Regions from separate parts of the Staphylococcus gallinarum genome, predicted to be linked through region 2. Evidence: riboswitches for the same ligand, from Rfam matches in the RefSeq annotation. Region 2 holds a riboswitch; each other region holds the start of a gene.
What was found. Region 2 has a riboswitch for thiamine pyrophosphate ahead of thiC (phosphomethylpyrimidine synthase ThiC). Riboswitches for the same ligand answer to the same signal wherever they lie in the genome.
Positions count from the first base shown of each region.

Region 1 (4,298 bases), 430 kb from region 2:
CTAACATTTGCCCTACAAGATAGTAAATAATAAAAATAACCGTAAAAGTTTTATGTATGTAAATACTATAACTTTTACGGTTATTTTATTTTTATTCTTTTTCAAACTTTTCATCTTTTAATCGAGGTTTAGATTGCATCATTCTATTAAATGATTTCTTGAGTTCTTCTCCAGATAATCCTTCATCGATTAATTGTTCTAATAAGCTTTCAGCATAAACTTGTCTCAATGTATAAATATGACATTCAAAAACTACCGAAATCGACTGTGCTTGTTCCAATTTACTAATATGTTTTATCGTGGCATCAAACAATGCAGGATCATTGGCTGGACGTGTAATAACTACACGGATATCTAGTAGTGTTTCATCGTCCATATATTTTTTCATTGTTTCATAATGAAAATCTGAAATGACGATTTCAAGCAACCAGCCAGTGCCACTACTCTCTTTATTGATAATGACACCATCATCTAATTCGTATTCAGTTACACCACCATTTTCTGATACAATTTGAAATCGAACGGCTTTAAAGGTCTTCATCGTCTTCACATCCAATTATAATTTTTAAAATCTACGATATTTCTATTTATAGTAGTATTATAACGTAATTTTAATTGAGAAAGGTAATATTTATAAAAATGTGATGAATCTACTCTTAATATATGTATATAATTGTGTTTTGACTATAAAGACCGCTTTGCATATGATAAGGCTATGAAGGAGGTGACACATGATTAATAACATTGTCATTGTCGGTAGACTGACAAAGGACCCACAAATATATGAGAAGGAGGGAAAGAAATTAGCTACGTTCTGTGTAGCTGTTAATCGGAGTTACAAAGACAAAGACCAGAATACCATTTGTGATTATTTATATTGTAAAGCATTCGGTAAACTAGCTCATAATATTGAACACTATATCAACCAAGGTTCACTAGTCGGCGTTACTGGCCAGTTACAATCTAGTAAATATGAGAAAGAAGGTCAGACACATTTTGTATCTGAAATATTTGTCGAATCAATTAAGTTCATGTCTAAACGTGCTACGAAAGAAAGTACATCACTTTATGAAACTATCCCACTAGATGCGCAACAACAATTAACCGAACAATCTGAAATAGCAAACAATAAATTATTTGAAATTGTTTAATACATCCACTTTATAACAAATAATCCCTTTTATAATCCATTCAAATTAATATACATTTAATCCTACTATTCATTATACTTTTCAGGCTATTCTTCTCTAATGATTGAAATTGAGAAGGATAGCTTTTGTCATGTTGAAAATAAAGATAATCACATTCAAATAGAGTGTAATAACACACCAAAAAACACTGTTGTGACAGTTTTTATTGACTGAATAGTCAGATAAATTACAATAATATTACGCAGTTAATAACAATCACAAACGCTTAAAAGCTTTCATAGCAATCTAAAACAGTTTAAATTCAAAAAATATATAATTTTTTTGATGTAACTAGGATGTAAAAAAGACTGTTGTTTTTTTATTTCTCTGTAACCTACAGGTATGTTTTGAATGTTATAGTTGCTTTAGCAAATTAATCATAAAACTAATTACCTTATAGGAGGAATTTTTAGAAATGAAAAAGACAGTAATTGCATCAACATTAGCAGTAGGTTTAGGAGTAACAGGCGTTGCAGCAGGAAATTCAGCAGACGCTTCAGAACAAGGTGTTAATAAAGCTGAGTTAGCGCAATTAGCTCAATCAAATCCACAACAATTAAATGAATCTCCAGTACATGAAGGTTCATATAACTATAACTTTAACTTAAACGGTGTCAACTATAACTTTGAATCAAATGGTGAAACATGGTCATGGAGTTATGGCGAAGGCGCTTCAAATAATAATTCTGGTTCAACTGAAGTTGAACAACCACAACAACAAACAACTACACAAACTGAACAACCAGCTCAAGAAGCAGCACCACAAACTGAACAAACACAACAACCACAACAAGAAGCAACAACACAACAAGCTTCAACACAACAAAGTTCAAGTAGTGAAGAATCAACTGGTTCATCAGTAAATGTAAATAGTCATTTACAACAAATCGCACAACGTGAATCAGGTGGCGATCTTAAAGCTGTAAACCCATCAACAGGTGCAGCAGGTAAATATCAATTCTTACAAAGCACTTGGGATTCAGTAGCTCCTGATGAGTACAAAGGCGTATCTCCAACAGAAGCTCCAGAATCAGTTCAAGACGCAGCAGCAGTTAAATTATATAATACAGCTGGTGCTTCACAATGGGTAACTGCATAATATATATGAAATAAGTTATTTTAAGCTCACTCCAGACTAGGGGTGAGCTTATTTTGTGAATTGGACTTTATTGCAATGTTATAAACATTTTGTTATGTTTAAATAAATATAAAGATTAAAAAATACTACTAGGGGAGCCAAATGGCTGAGATGAATAAATTCAGACCCTTACAACCTGATTTGGTTAGTACCAACGTAGGAAAGTAGTGCAATTTATAGTAGGTCATGTTTTGTTACGACTTCTATAGATTTACTACATTCCTATTGTTGGAATGTAGTTTTTTTTATTATAGGAGGACTTTGATTTTGTTATTTTCAGAAGAATTAAAAAAAGCAGCAGCACCTATTTTAAATGACATATATGATGATCCATTTATCCAAGACATGCTCCATGGAGAGTTGTCGTACGAGGCGACAAAATTTTATTTAAGAGCAGATGCGTCTTATTTGAAGGAATTTGCGAATATATATGCATTGTTGATACCAAAAATGCCTGAATTGACAGATGTTAAGTTCTTAGTTGAACAAATTCAATTTATAGTAGATGGTGAAGTTGAAGCACACGAAATTCTTGCGGATTATGTGCAAGCTCCATATGATGAAATCGTTAAAGAAAAGGTTTGGCCCCCAAGTGGAGACCATTATATAAAACATATGTATTATTATGCCTTTGCTAAAGAAAATGCAGCATATACAATAGCTGCTATGGCACCTTGCCCATATGTATATCAAGTGATTGCTAATAGAGCACTTCAAGATCCAGAATTAAATACAGATTCAATTTTAAAACAATGGTTTGACTTTTACAGTACTGAAATGGATGAATTGGTTAAAGTCTTTGATGATTTAATGAATAAATTAACAGCACATGTTAGTAAAGATGAACGAAATGAAATTAAAGAATCATTTTTACAAAGTACGATACATGAAAAAAACTTTTTTGCAATGTCTTATAATCAAGAGGCATGGTCATTTGGAGGAGATAAAGATGAATAAACCTAAAATAGCTTTGACAATAGCAGGTACTGATCCTACAGGCGGAGCAGGTGTTATGGCTGACTTGAAATCATTTCATGCATGTGGTGTTTATGGTATGGCGACAATAACAAGTATTGTTGCTCAAAATACAAAAGGCGTACAACATATTCATAATTTAGAAACAGAATGGTTAAAAGAACAATTAGAAAGTGTCTTTGATGATGAATTGCCTCAAGCTATAAAGACAGGGATGATTGCATCTAAAGAAATGATGGAGTTAATTGCACAATATTTACAAGCATATCCAGAAATTCCATATGTCATAGATCCAGTGATGCTTGCAAAAAGTGGAGATGCCTTAATGGATGACGAAGCAAAAGCAGATTTACAGAATATCTTATTACCATATGCCACTGTTGCAACGCCAAATATCCCGGAAGCAGAGGAAATTGTTGGATTTAAGATTAATTCTGAAGCAGATATATATAAAGCAGGAAAGTTATTTATCGAAGAAATTGGAAGTAAAGGTGTTGTGATAAAAGGTGGACATTCTACAGATTTAACGACTGCTAAAGATTACTTGTTTACCACGGAAGACGTTTTTACGTTCGATTCACCTCGTTATGAAACAAAGCATACACATGGTACAGGTTGTACATTTTCAGCAGTTATTACAGCAGAATTAGCCAAAGGCAAATCAATTTATGCTGCTGTGCAAAAAGCTAAAAACTTTATAGCGTTAAGTATTAAACATACACCAGAAATCGGACAAGGTAGAGGACCAGTAAATCACTTTGCATATATGAAAGAAGTGGGGTTAGATGATGAATAATTTAGATAAGATAAAAACCATGCAGCCATTAATTATTTGTTATACCAATGGCGTTGTTAAACATTTTACTGCAAATGGCTTACTGAGTTTAGGGGCAAGTCCGGCAATGAGTGAAGCACCTGAAGAAGCGACAGAAATGTTATCCGTTGCACAAGCATTATTAATCAATATTGGCACAATTACTAAAGATAGAGCGAAA
Region 1 is NZ_CP069082.1:918,144-922,441, forward strand. Features, by position in the region: gene fabZ (3-hydroxyacyl-ACP dehydratase FabZ) at 1-30, shown strand, start outside; gene JN168_RS04125 (YwpF-like family protein) at 92-541, opposite strand; gene JN168_RS04130 (single-stranded DNA-binding protein) at 732-1,151, shown strand; gene JN168_RS04135 (transglycosylase family protein) at 1,606-2,289, shown strand; TPP riboswitch at 2,410-2,508, shown strand; gene tenA (thiaminase II) at 2,596-3,285, shown strand; gene thiD (bifunctional hydroxymethylpyrimidine kinase/phosphomethylpyrimidine kinase) at 3,278-4,099, shown strand; gene thiM (hydroxyethylthiazole kinase) at 4,092-4,298, shown strand, end outside.
Region 1: it holds a riboswitch for thiamine pyrophosphate, as region 2 does, so the genes downstream of both, tenA (thiaminase II) here and thiC (phosphomethylpyrimidine synthase ThiC) in region 2, are expected to answer to the same signal.

Region 2 (4,298 bases):
TGTGTATGGTACTTTGTTTGATATGGATTCATTAAAAAATGAAATGATTGAGTTTGATGAAGATACTGCAACAAAGATTACTAAGTTATGGCAAAAGACTCAATTAAGACATATGTTTATGAGGCAGGTTATGCAAAGATATATCCCTTTTGATGAATTGACGAAAGACTCACTACGACATACTTTAAATGTTTATGATATTCAATATAATAGAGAAGATATTAATAGATTGTTTGAAGCGTTTTTTAATTTAAATTATTACAAGGAGATACCTAAATCATTAGCCAATTTAAGAGATAAAAATATTGATGTAGGTATACTATCAAATGGTAATGATAATATGTTAATGCCACTCATAGATAATTCAGAACTAGGTGGTTATATCGACACACTTATTAGTGTTAATGAAATTAAACAATATAAACCGAGTGCTGCAAGTTATGCACTTGTATTAGAGTATTATCATATGAATAGAGAAGATATATTATTTGTCTCTTCAAACTCATGGGATATTACTGGTGCTAGTAACTTTGGATTTGATACAGCTTGGGTAAATCGAACAAATAAAAAGTTTGATGTAAACGGTCCAACACCAACGATAACGGTAAGTAATGTGAGCGAAATGGTGAAATGGCTAGAGTTAAATCATAAATAAAAAAGCAGTAAAATTCATGTTTAAGTCGACATGAATTTACTGCTTTTTTTATATTTAGCGAAGCTAAATATGCTTATAAAAATAAGGAGAACTTTAAAATTAAAAAAACTATATTCGCTACACAAATAATATATCATGAATAAATGATATTGTGACCTAACAGTTATGTCACATTTAGAATTTCACTATGGAATTTAGGCTTCCAATAATATAAAAAGATTGCAGTTATCTCTACAAAGATCATGAAAATTTTAGTTAATTCAAACATACATAAGCATAAAATGGGTATGGTTAAGCAGTAATAAAATTCATGAATAATAAAATAGTTATTAAAATTATTATTAAAAGATATTAATTAGGAGGGCATCATGGTTATTTCAAAAAGGTTCACAGCAATTGCATTACCTGTATTTTGCATTATTTTAGTACTCGCTTTATTTATTGATTTGCCAGTATCTAAACATTTTATGAATCAAAATTCAATCTTTGGGACAGTATTTCAAGATTTAGGTCTTTTTCCGCCAACTGTTATTTTGATTCTTTCAATGATTATTTTGAATTTTTATGTGTTTTCAAAGTTTGAAAGTAAATTGATTAAATATATCATTTTATTTTTATCTTTTATTTATACTTTGATAAAAGCTAATACTTTGGTATCTGAAACATTTAAATATATCTTTGCAACAATGGACAATATTGAACGACATAAGCCATTAGGTGTGGCTAGTAATGAAGGTGATACCAGTAATGCATTACCAATGGGGCTAAGTTTCTTAATCACATTCATTTTACTTATGTTAATTACATTATTTGTTACAAAATTTTGGTTACAACAAGTGACTCAAACAGAGATAGAAAGATTAGTTCGCGTTGCATTTGTTAGCTTTTTTGTATTATTAGTAGGATTAGAAACGATTGATAGTTTGAAGGAATTATGGGGGCGAGCAAGACCTTATGAAATTGGTCATGACGGCGCACATTTTACAAATTGGCTTACAATCAATGGTAATACTGGTCACAGTTCATTTCCATCTGGTCATACAACTGATGCGGCTTATTTAATGTTTTGGGCATTTTACTTTAAAACACGTGTTGCCCAAAAGCGTATGTTTATTATTGCATTTATGTTTACTATTATCATGTGTGTGAGTCGTTTACGTATTGGTGCACATTTCTTAGGCGATGTAACCATGGCCTTTACATTAATTACTTTATTGATGATAGCAGCAGATTATATGATTTATAAATGGAATGCAAAACACTTACATTAAAATAGAACAGAACATTAATATAAGTACCTAGGATTCTGTTTGTTAAACAGAATCCTAGGTACTTATTGTATTAGATTATGTTTATATTAATTTTCAAATTTATTTGTAATTATTTTTTATTAGTGTTAAGTTTAATTTAGAATTTAATAAGAATTGCTAGGGGTGCTTGTTAGCTGAAAGAGACATTAGTCTCAACCCTTTGAACCTGATCTGGTTAGTACCAGCGTAGGGAAGCAGAAAAGTACAGTATAAATGGAAAGTCTATAGAGTAGATTTTTATTTACTGTCGCTTCACTAAATATGTGATTTTCGACCAGGTCTCCTAGCAATAATAAAATGCTAAGGAGTTTTTTTTATGAAACAAGAAAAAATAGAATTAAAAAAGCAATTTCCATCAAGTCAAAGGATTTGGGTGAGTGGAGAAGATTCAGATATTCAAGTTCCATTTAGAGAGATACAACTTTCACCAACAGTAACAGAAGAAGGAACAACGGTTAACAAACCGGTGTTAGTCTATGACACTGCAGGTCCATATCATGATACTAGTTATACAGTTGACGTGCAAAAAGGTATACCCAAATTAAGAACACCATGGATAGAAGATAGAAATGATACATTGGAATATGAAGGTAGGAAAATTGTCTCACTGGATAACGGATTTAAATCTAATAATCATAAAAAATTTGTCGAGACACCATTTAAATATCAACCGAAAAAGGCAAAAACAGGACAAAATGTTACACAAATGCATTATGCGAAACAAGGTATTATCACGAAAGAAATGAAATTTGTAGCTAAACGAGAAGATGTCTCACCTGAATATGTGCGTTCAGAAATTGCACGAGGACGTGCGATTATTCCTAATAATGTCAATCACCCTGAATCAGAACCAATGATTATAGGTAAAAACTTTCAAGTGAAAATAAATGCTAATATTGGTAATTCGGCAGTCAGTTCTTCTATAGAAGCTGAAATAGAAAAGTTGGTTTGGGGCATTCATTGGGGGGCAGATACGATTATGGATTTATCTACTGGTAAAAATATCCATGCTACGAGAGAATATCTATTGAGAAATTCCCCTGTTCCTGTTGGCACTGTGCCTATCTATCAAGCATTAGAAAAGGTAGATGGTTCTGCTAAGGACTTAACTTGGGAAATTTATCGCGATACTTTAATTGAACAAGCAGAACAAGGCGTTGACTACTTCACGATACACGCAGGCGTATTATTACGTTATGTCCCGACAACAGTGGATAGATTAACTGGTATTGTTTCAAGAGGTGGATCTATCATGGCACAATGGTGTTTAGCGCATCATGAAGAAAGCTTTTTATATACACATTTTGAAGAAATTTGTGAAATAATGAGCCGTTATGATATTGCAATTTCTCTTGGAGATGGATTAAGACCCGGGTCAATATATGATGCAAATGATGAGAGCCAAATTCTGGAATTAAAGACATTAGGGGAATTAACTGCAATAGCTTGGGAATATGACGTACAAGTGATGATTGAAGGGCCAGGACATGTTCCGATGCATAAAATAAAGGAAAATCAAGACTTAGCTGATTTCCATTGTCAAGAAGCGCCTTTTTACACATTAGGTCCATTAACAACAGATATTGCACCAGCCTATGACCATATTACGTCTGCAATCGGGGCAGCCCAAATTGCTAGTTATGGTACAGCAATGCTTTGTTATGTTACTCCAAAAGAGCATCTGGGATTACCTAATAAAGACGATGTGAGAGAAGGTGTTGTCACGTATAAGATTGCAGCACATGCAGCTGACTTGGCAAAAGGTGTCAAAGGAGCACAACAAAGAGATGATGAAATTAGTAGAGCACGATTTGAATTTAGATGGTACGATCAATTTAATCTGTCGCTAGATCCTGATAAGGCACGTTCATATCATGATGAAACACTACCTGCTGAAGCAGCAAAGGTTGCCCATTTCTGCAGTATGTGTGGGCCTAAATTCTGTTCGATGCGTATCTCTCACGATTTAAGAAAGCACAATGATTTAAAAGAAGAAGGATTGAAACAAAAGTCTGAAGAATTTGTTTCAAAAGGTAGTAGGATTTACCGTTAGAGATAGAGTTTTGGGCGAAAATTCCCATTCTTAAAATAAGAGAACTATGCTATGAAGTGATGCTCCCTTTAAAGTAGTTACTGAAAAACGTAAACTTTGAAGGGAGCTTTTTATGATCCCAAAAGAAAATGAGCTTTACTCAAATATAACCACAGCGCATTATAAATTATATAATAATAGCGGTATAAAATATTGAGAAGTATTAGGTCGAGACTCCTAAGGAAGCAGTGTCAGTTGAAGGCCGAGGCTGAGACGGCATCTTAGGAAAGTGAGATAATAA
Region 2 is NZ_CP069082.1:492,702-496,999, forward strand. Features, by position in the region: gene JN168_RS02040 (haloacid dehalogenase type II) at 1-655, shown strand, start outside; gene JN168_RS02045 (phosphatase PAP2 family protein) at 1,024-1,926, shown strand; TPP riboswitch at 2,075-2,175, shown strand; gene thiC (phosphomethylpyrimidine synthase ThiC) at 2,282-4,018, shown strand.

Region 3 (4,298 bases), 320 kb from region 2:
ATTGCATTGTCAACACTCCTCTCAATTCTAAAATCTTGTAAATCTTCTGGACGTTGCCCAGTTAATAACCATTCACACATCAAAGCACCAATATATGGCGATAATAAGATTCCATTGCGATAATGCCCTGTGATAACAAACAAATCTTGCGCCACCTCATCCATAACTGGACGTTCTTCTTTACTATAAGGTCGTATTCCGGACCATTCATGTAGCATCTGACTATCTTTTAATTGAGGTACAATAGTCGATGCTTGATGTAAGAGCCAATCTCTTCCTACCGACGACACTCCGACAGAGTAATCATCAAAGTAACTTGTAGCACCAATCATGTAACGGTGTTGTAACTTTGGAATGATATAGCAACCATTCGTCATAAATAACGTTGTATTCAAATTCAATGTTGGGTGTTCTACGAGTAACGCTTCACCTTTGACACCTGTAACATTATGCGATTGTAAGTGGGGTGACACTAACCTACCACTCCATGCACCACCAGCGACGATAACCTTTTTACCATAAAACGAACCATTCTGTGTCTTCACTTTGTAACCTTGTTTAAGTGATTCAATATGATGCACTTCCGTATGATAACAACGTTCCACGTTCCGCCTTTTTATAGACTCAAGCAGTGCTTTCGTATATCGATTAGCATTGACTTGATGATCGTCCGGTATATACATCGCTTGTTTGCCATTGTTCATAACCTTAGCGTTGGTCAATTCACATAATCTTGAATCCGTTAGCAACTCAATCTGGTCATTATATTGCTTTAAAAATTGATACTGCAATTGAATGTCATGCGCATCAGCTTTCGAGGCGTTTATTTTAATTAAGCCACTGTTTAAATATTCAATATCTAAAGCGACTTCATCCAATAATTCACTTGCTAGTGTTGGAAACATTTGTTGTGATTTACGCGCGATATGATAGAGCGCTGATTCTTGAGTAAATTCATTTTGTGCACCTAACATCCCACCAGCCTTATACGAGGCATGCATGCCAGGTATATCTCGATCAATTATAGCTACATGGACCGAATGTTCACTCAATGCTCTCGCTATCGACATGCCCATAACACCCGAACCAATAATGATGACATCATACATATGCATGCCACACCTCCTTCAATTGCTCTAAATGTGCAACATTATCTTTTTCAAAAAGTGAGATGCCTGCAATACCATCAAAGCCATTTGGCAACTGAGCAATTGTTCGATGATTAATGCCACCTAACGCGACCACTGGAATATCATATTGCAATGCCGCATTAATTTCGTCAGTTGTCCGTGGTGCTATGCCTGGCTTGGATTTCGTTTCAAAGATATGACTAAACAAGACAAAATCTAAACCACGTTGCGCTGCCTCAGCAACCATTCTACTATGGTGCGTTGACTTGCTCACCTGAATATGTGGAAAGCGCTGCTTAAAAAATAAATCTTGATTATTATATTCTTTAAAATGAATCGCGGTTAAAGCACAACGATTTAAAACATCTATATTTTCATGAATAATTACTTTTTCTTTAGGAAATTGATACTGTAGCAACATATTAATCCAATCAACCAATTCGTCTGATGACATTGGAGTTCTAACAATCAAATAATCAATATGTGCTTCAATAGCTAAATAATGCATTATATCCTTTCTTGCTAAATATTTATCTGCTGTTATCGCTACAAACATGCCTTTCACCTCTAATAAATAAAAAAACGTTATTTTTCTGTGTAGAAAAATAACGTTGAATGAACGAATACTAATTGTTTATAACGCCACTTTCCTACGCCAGTACAAACTGGATCAGGTTCAAGGAATCCCTATGTCACTACATCGGTCTCAGCCTTTAATAAAGGCACTTCCAGTGGTTTCTATGAAATTTTAAACTTGCATACGTCACATGTAAATGACATATATAATTAATTTAAACTTAACTCATTATGTATTTATTTTCAAGTTCAACTTAATTCACTTGATAAATTATAAGTTAACTCTATGCTATAGTTTTCAAATTTAATTTTCAAGCAACAAATTTTTATTTTTTTGATAATGACAACAAACTTGAAGTCAATTCACGCGTTTGTGTATATATTTTTTTATACACCTCAAAGTATTGTTGATATTGTTCGTGGCTGTTCTGATTCGGATAGAATACTTGCTCAAAACAGATAAATGACTCCATGATAGCATCTAAATTGTTATACCAATTTAGACCTTTAATCGCGAGTATAGCCGCTCCCATACATGGCCCTTCCTCATACTTCAATCGCTTTACCTTAGCATTAAACATATCTGCTTGCAGTTGTAACCAGAAATCATTTTTAGCGCCTCCACCAATGGCCACCACCTCTGATATTGCCTTACCCTTTGCTCTTAATAGACAAATGGACTCATACAAGGAATAGGTGATACCCTCTATTACTGCACGTGCCATATCACCCCTAGTGTGCAATGCACTGAGCCCGATAAAGCTACCACGTATACTCGAATCTCCATGGGGTGTCCGTTCGCCTGATAAATAAGGCGCAAATAACAAACCATTACTCCCTATATCCGATGCATTTGCCTCTTTAAAAATTTGCTCATATGATACATCATACAAGATATTACTACGCAACCAATTGAGACTATCACCCGCAGCAAGTGTGACACCCATCACATAGGATTGATTAGGGATAACATGTTTGAAAAAATGCAAATTATGTCGATAATGAGTCTTTGCATTACTATCACAACTTAATACAACACCAGAAGTTCCAATACTACATAATGTTTGTTCGTCTTTGATAACACCTGCCCCTAAGGCACCACAAGCATTATCTCCTCCACCAGCAAAGACAGCTACATCCTCTTTCAACCCTAATTTCCGAGCTAATTCTGGAGTTACATAGCCAACAAAATCCTCTGATGCCACCAGGTTCGGAAGTATGTGATCTACAGTAAAGTGCGTGGCCAATTCTTCCGACCACGTTTCTAGCACAGGATCTAAGAGCAGAGTGCTCGATGCATCCGAATACTCCATATGAAGATTGCCCGTCAATTTATATCTAACATAGTCTTTGGGTAATAAAAATGTAGCAATTTGCGCCCAGTTTTCAGGTTCATTTGCTTTAATCCATAATAATTTCGTTAACGTAAACCCTTCTAAAACAGGATTTTCTAACACATAGTCCCCCAATTTCTGCCTTATTTCTACGCATTGTTCAGTCGTTCTAGTATCGTTCCATAAGATTGCATTACGAATAGGTTGATTGTGTTGATCAAGTATTACAAGACTGTGCATTTGACCAGATAATGATATGCCATGTACCTTAACATTCGCCATTTCCGGATCTTGTAGTATTTTTTTAATACACTGAATCGTCGCACTTACCCAATCATCAGGTCGTTGTTCATTATATCCTGCTTGAGGTTGAATCATTTTTAAATGTTCGCTCACAGTTTGTATGACCTTTCCTTGCCTACTTACAGCTATAACCTTTACAGAACCAGTGCCTATATCAATTCCTAATACTGCATCAATCATGCGCATCGTCCCTTTTCAAAGTATTTTTTTGATAAAAAATAGCATGTTATACGTTTTAATTTTTTATACGACATATTTATAACACGTTTAAATAAAAAATCAAATTCAATTAAAATTACTAGAGAAAAAAATTTAAAAGTGCTAGCATTAATAAATATTTAACTTTAGGAGGAAATACATGTTTATTACAGAAGTCGCATTTTCTACAAATAAAGAAAATGAAGATAGATTATACAATAAAGCCAAAAAGAATTTAGCTGAATTAAACGACAACGTTAAAGGGCTCATTGATGCTGAAGTGTGGACGAAATCAAAGGCTGATGAAGTTGAATATGTCATTGTTAGTAAGTGGCAAGAGAAAAAAGATTTCCAAACTTGGGTAGCAAGACCTGAACACGTCGAAGAACATAAAGAAATGAATAAAAAAATTAAAAGCGGCGAAAGTGAACCAAGTCCATTCAAAAAAGTATTAAAGCAATATTCTGTTGTAGAATTTTAAATTTATAGCTTTTTAATATAATATCTAAAGTTGTACTTAAACATATGCTTTAGATATAAAGAAATGGAGCAGTACAGATGTCGATTGGACAAATCGATTTACTGATACTACTCCATTTTTTCGTACATATTCCTATGTTAGATTATGCTTAAGTATTTCTTGAACACTGCATATTCAGCATAAATTCACTACATATGAGTTTATTAATTCGGTTTAAAATAATAACTTTGAGCAGTAGATGACCACAACAACTGTCACAGAACTTAATAACGTGGA
Region 3 is NZ_CP069082.1:174,141-178,438, reverse strand. Features, by position in the region: gene JN168_RS00760 (NAD(P)/FAD-dependent oxidoreductase) at 1-1,109, opposite strand, end outside; gene thiS (sulfur carrier protein ThiS) at 1-7, opposite strand, end outside; gene JN168_RS00755 (thiamine phosphate synthase) at 1,102-1,686, opposite strand; TPP riboswitch at 1,761-1,870, opposite strand; gene xylB (xylulokinase) at 2,033-3,523, opposite strand; gene JN168_RS00745 (antibiotic biosynthesis monooxygenase family protein) at 3,702-4,022, shown strand; gene JN168_RS00740 (AEC family transporter) at 4,236-4,298, opposite strand, start outside.
Region 3: it holds a riboswitch for thiamine pyrophosphate, as region 2 does, so the genes downstream of both, JN168_RS00755 (thiamine phosphate synthase) here and thiC (phosphomethylpyrimidine synthase ThiC) in region 2, are expected to answer to the same signal.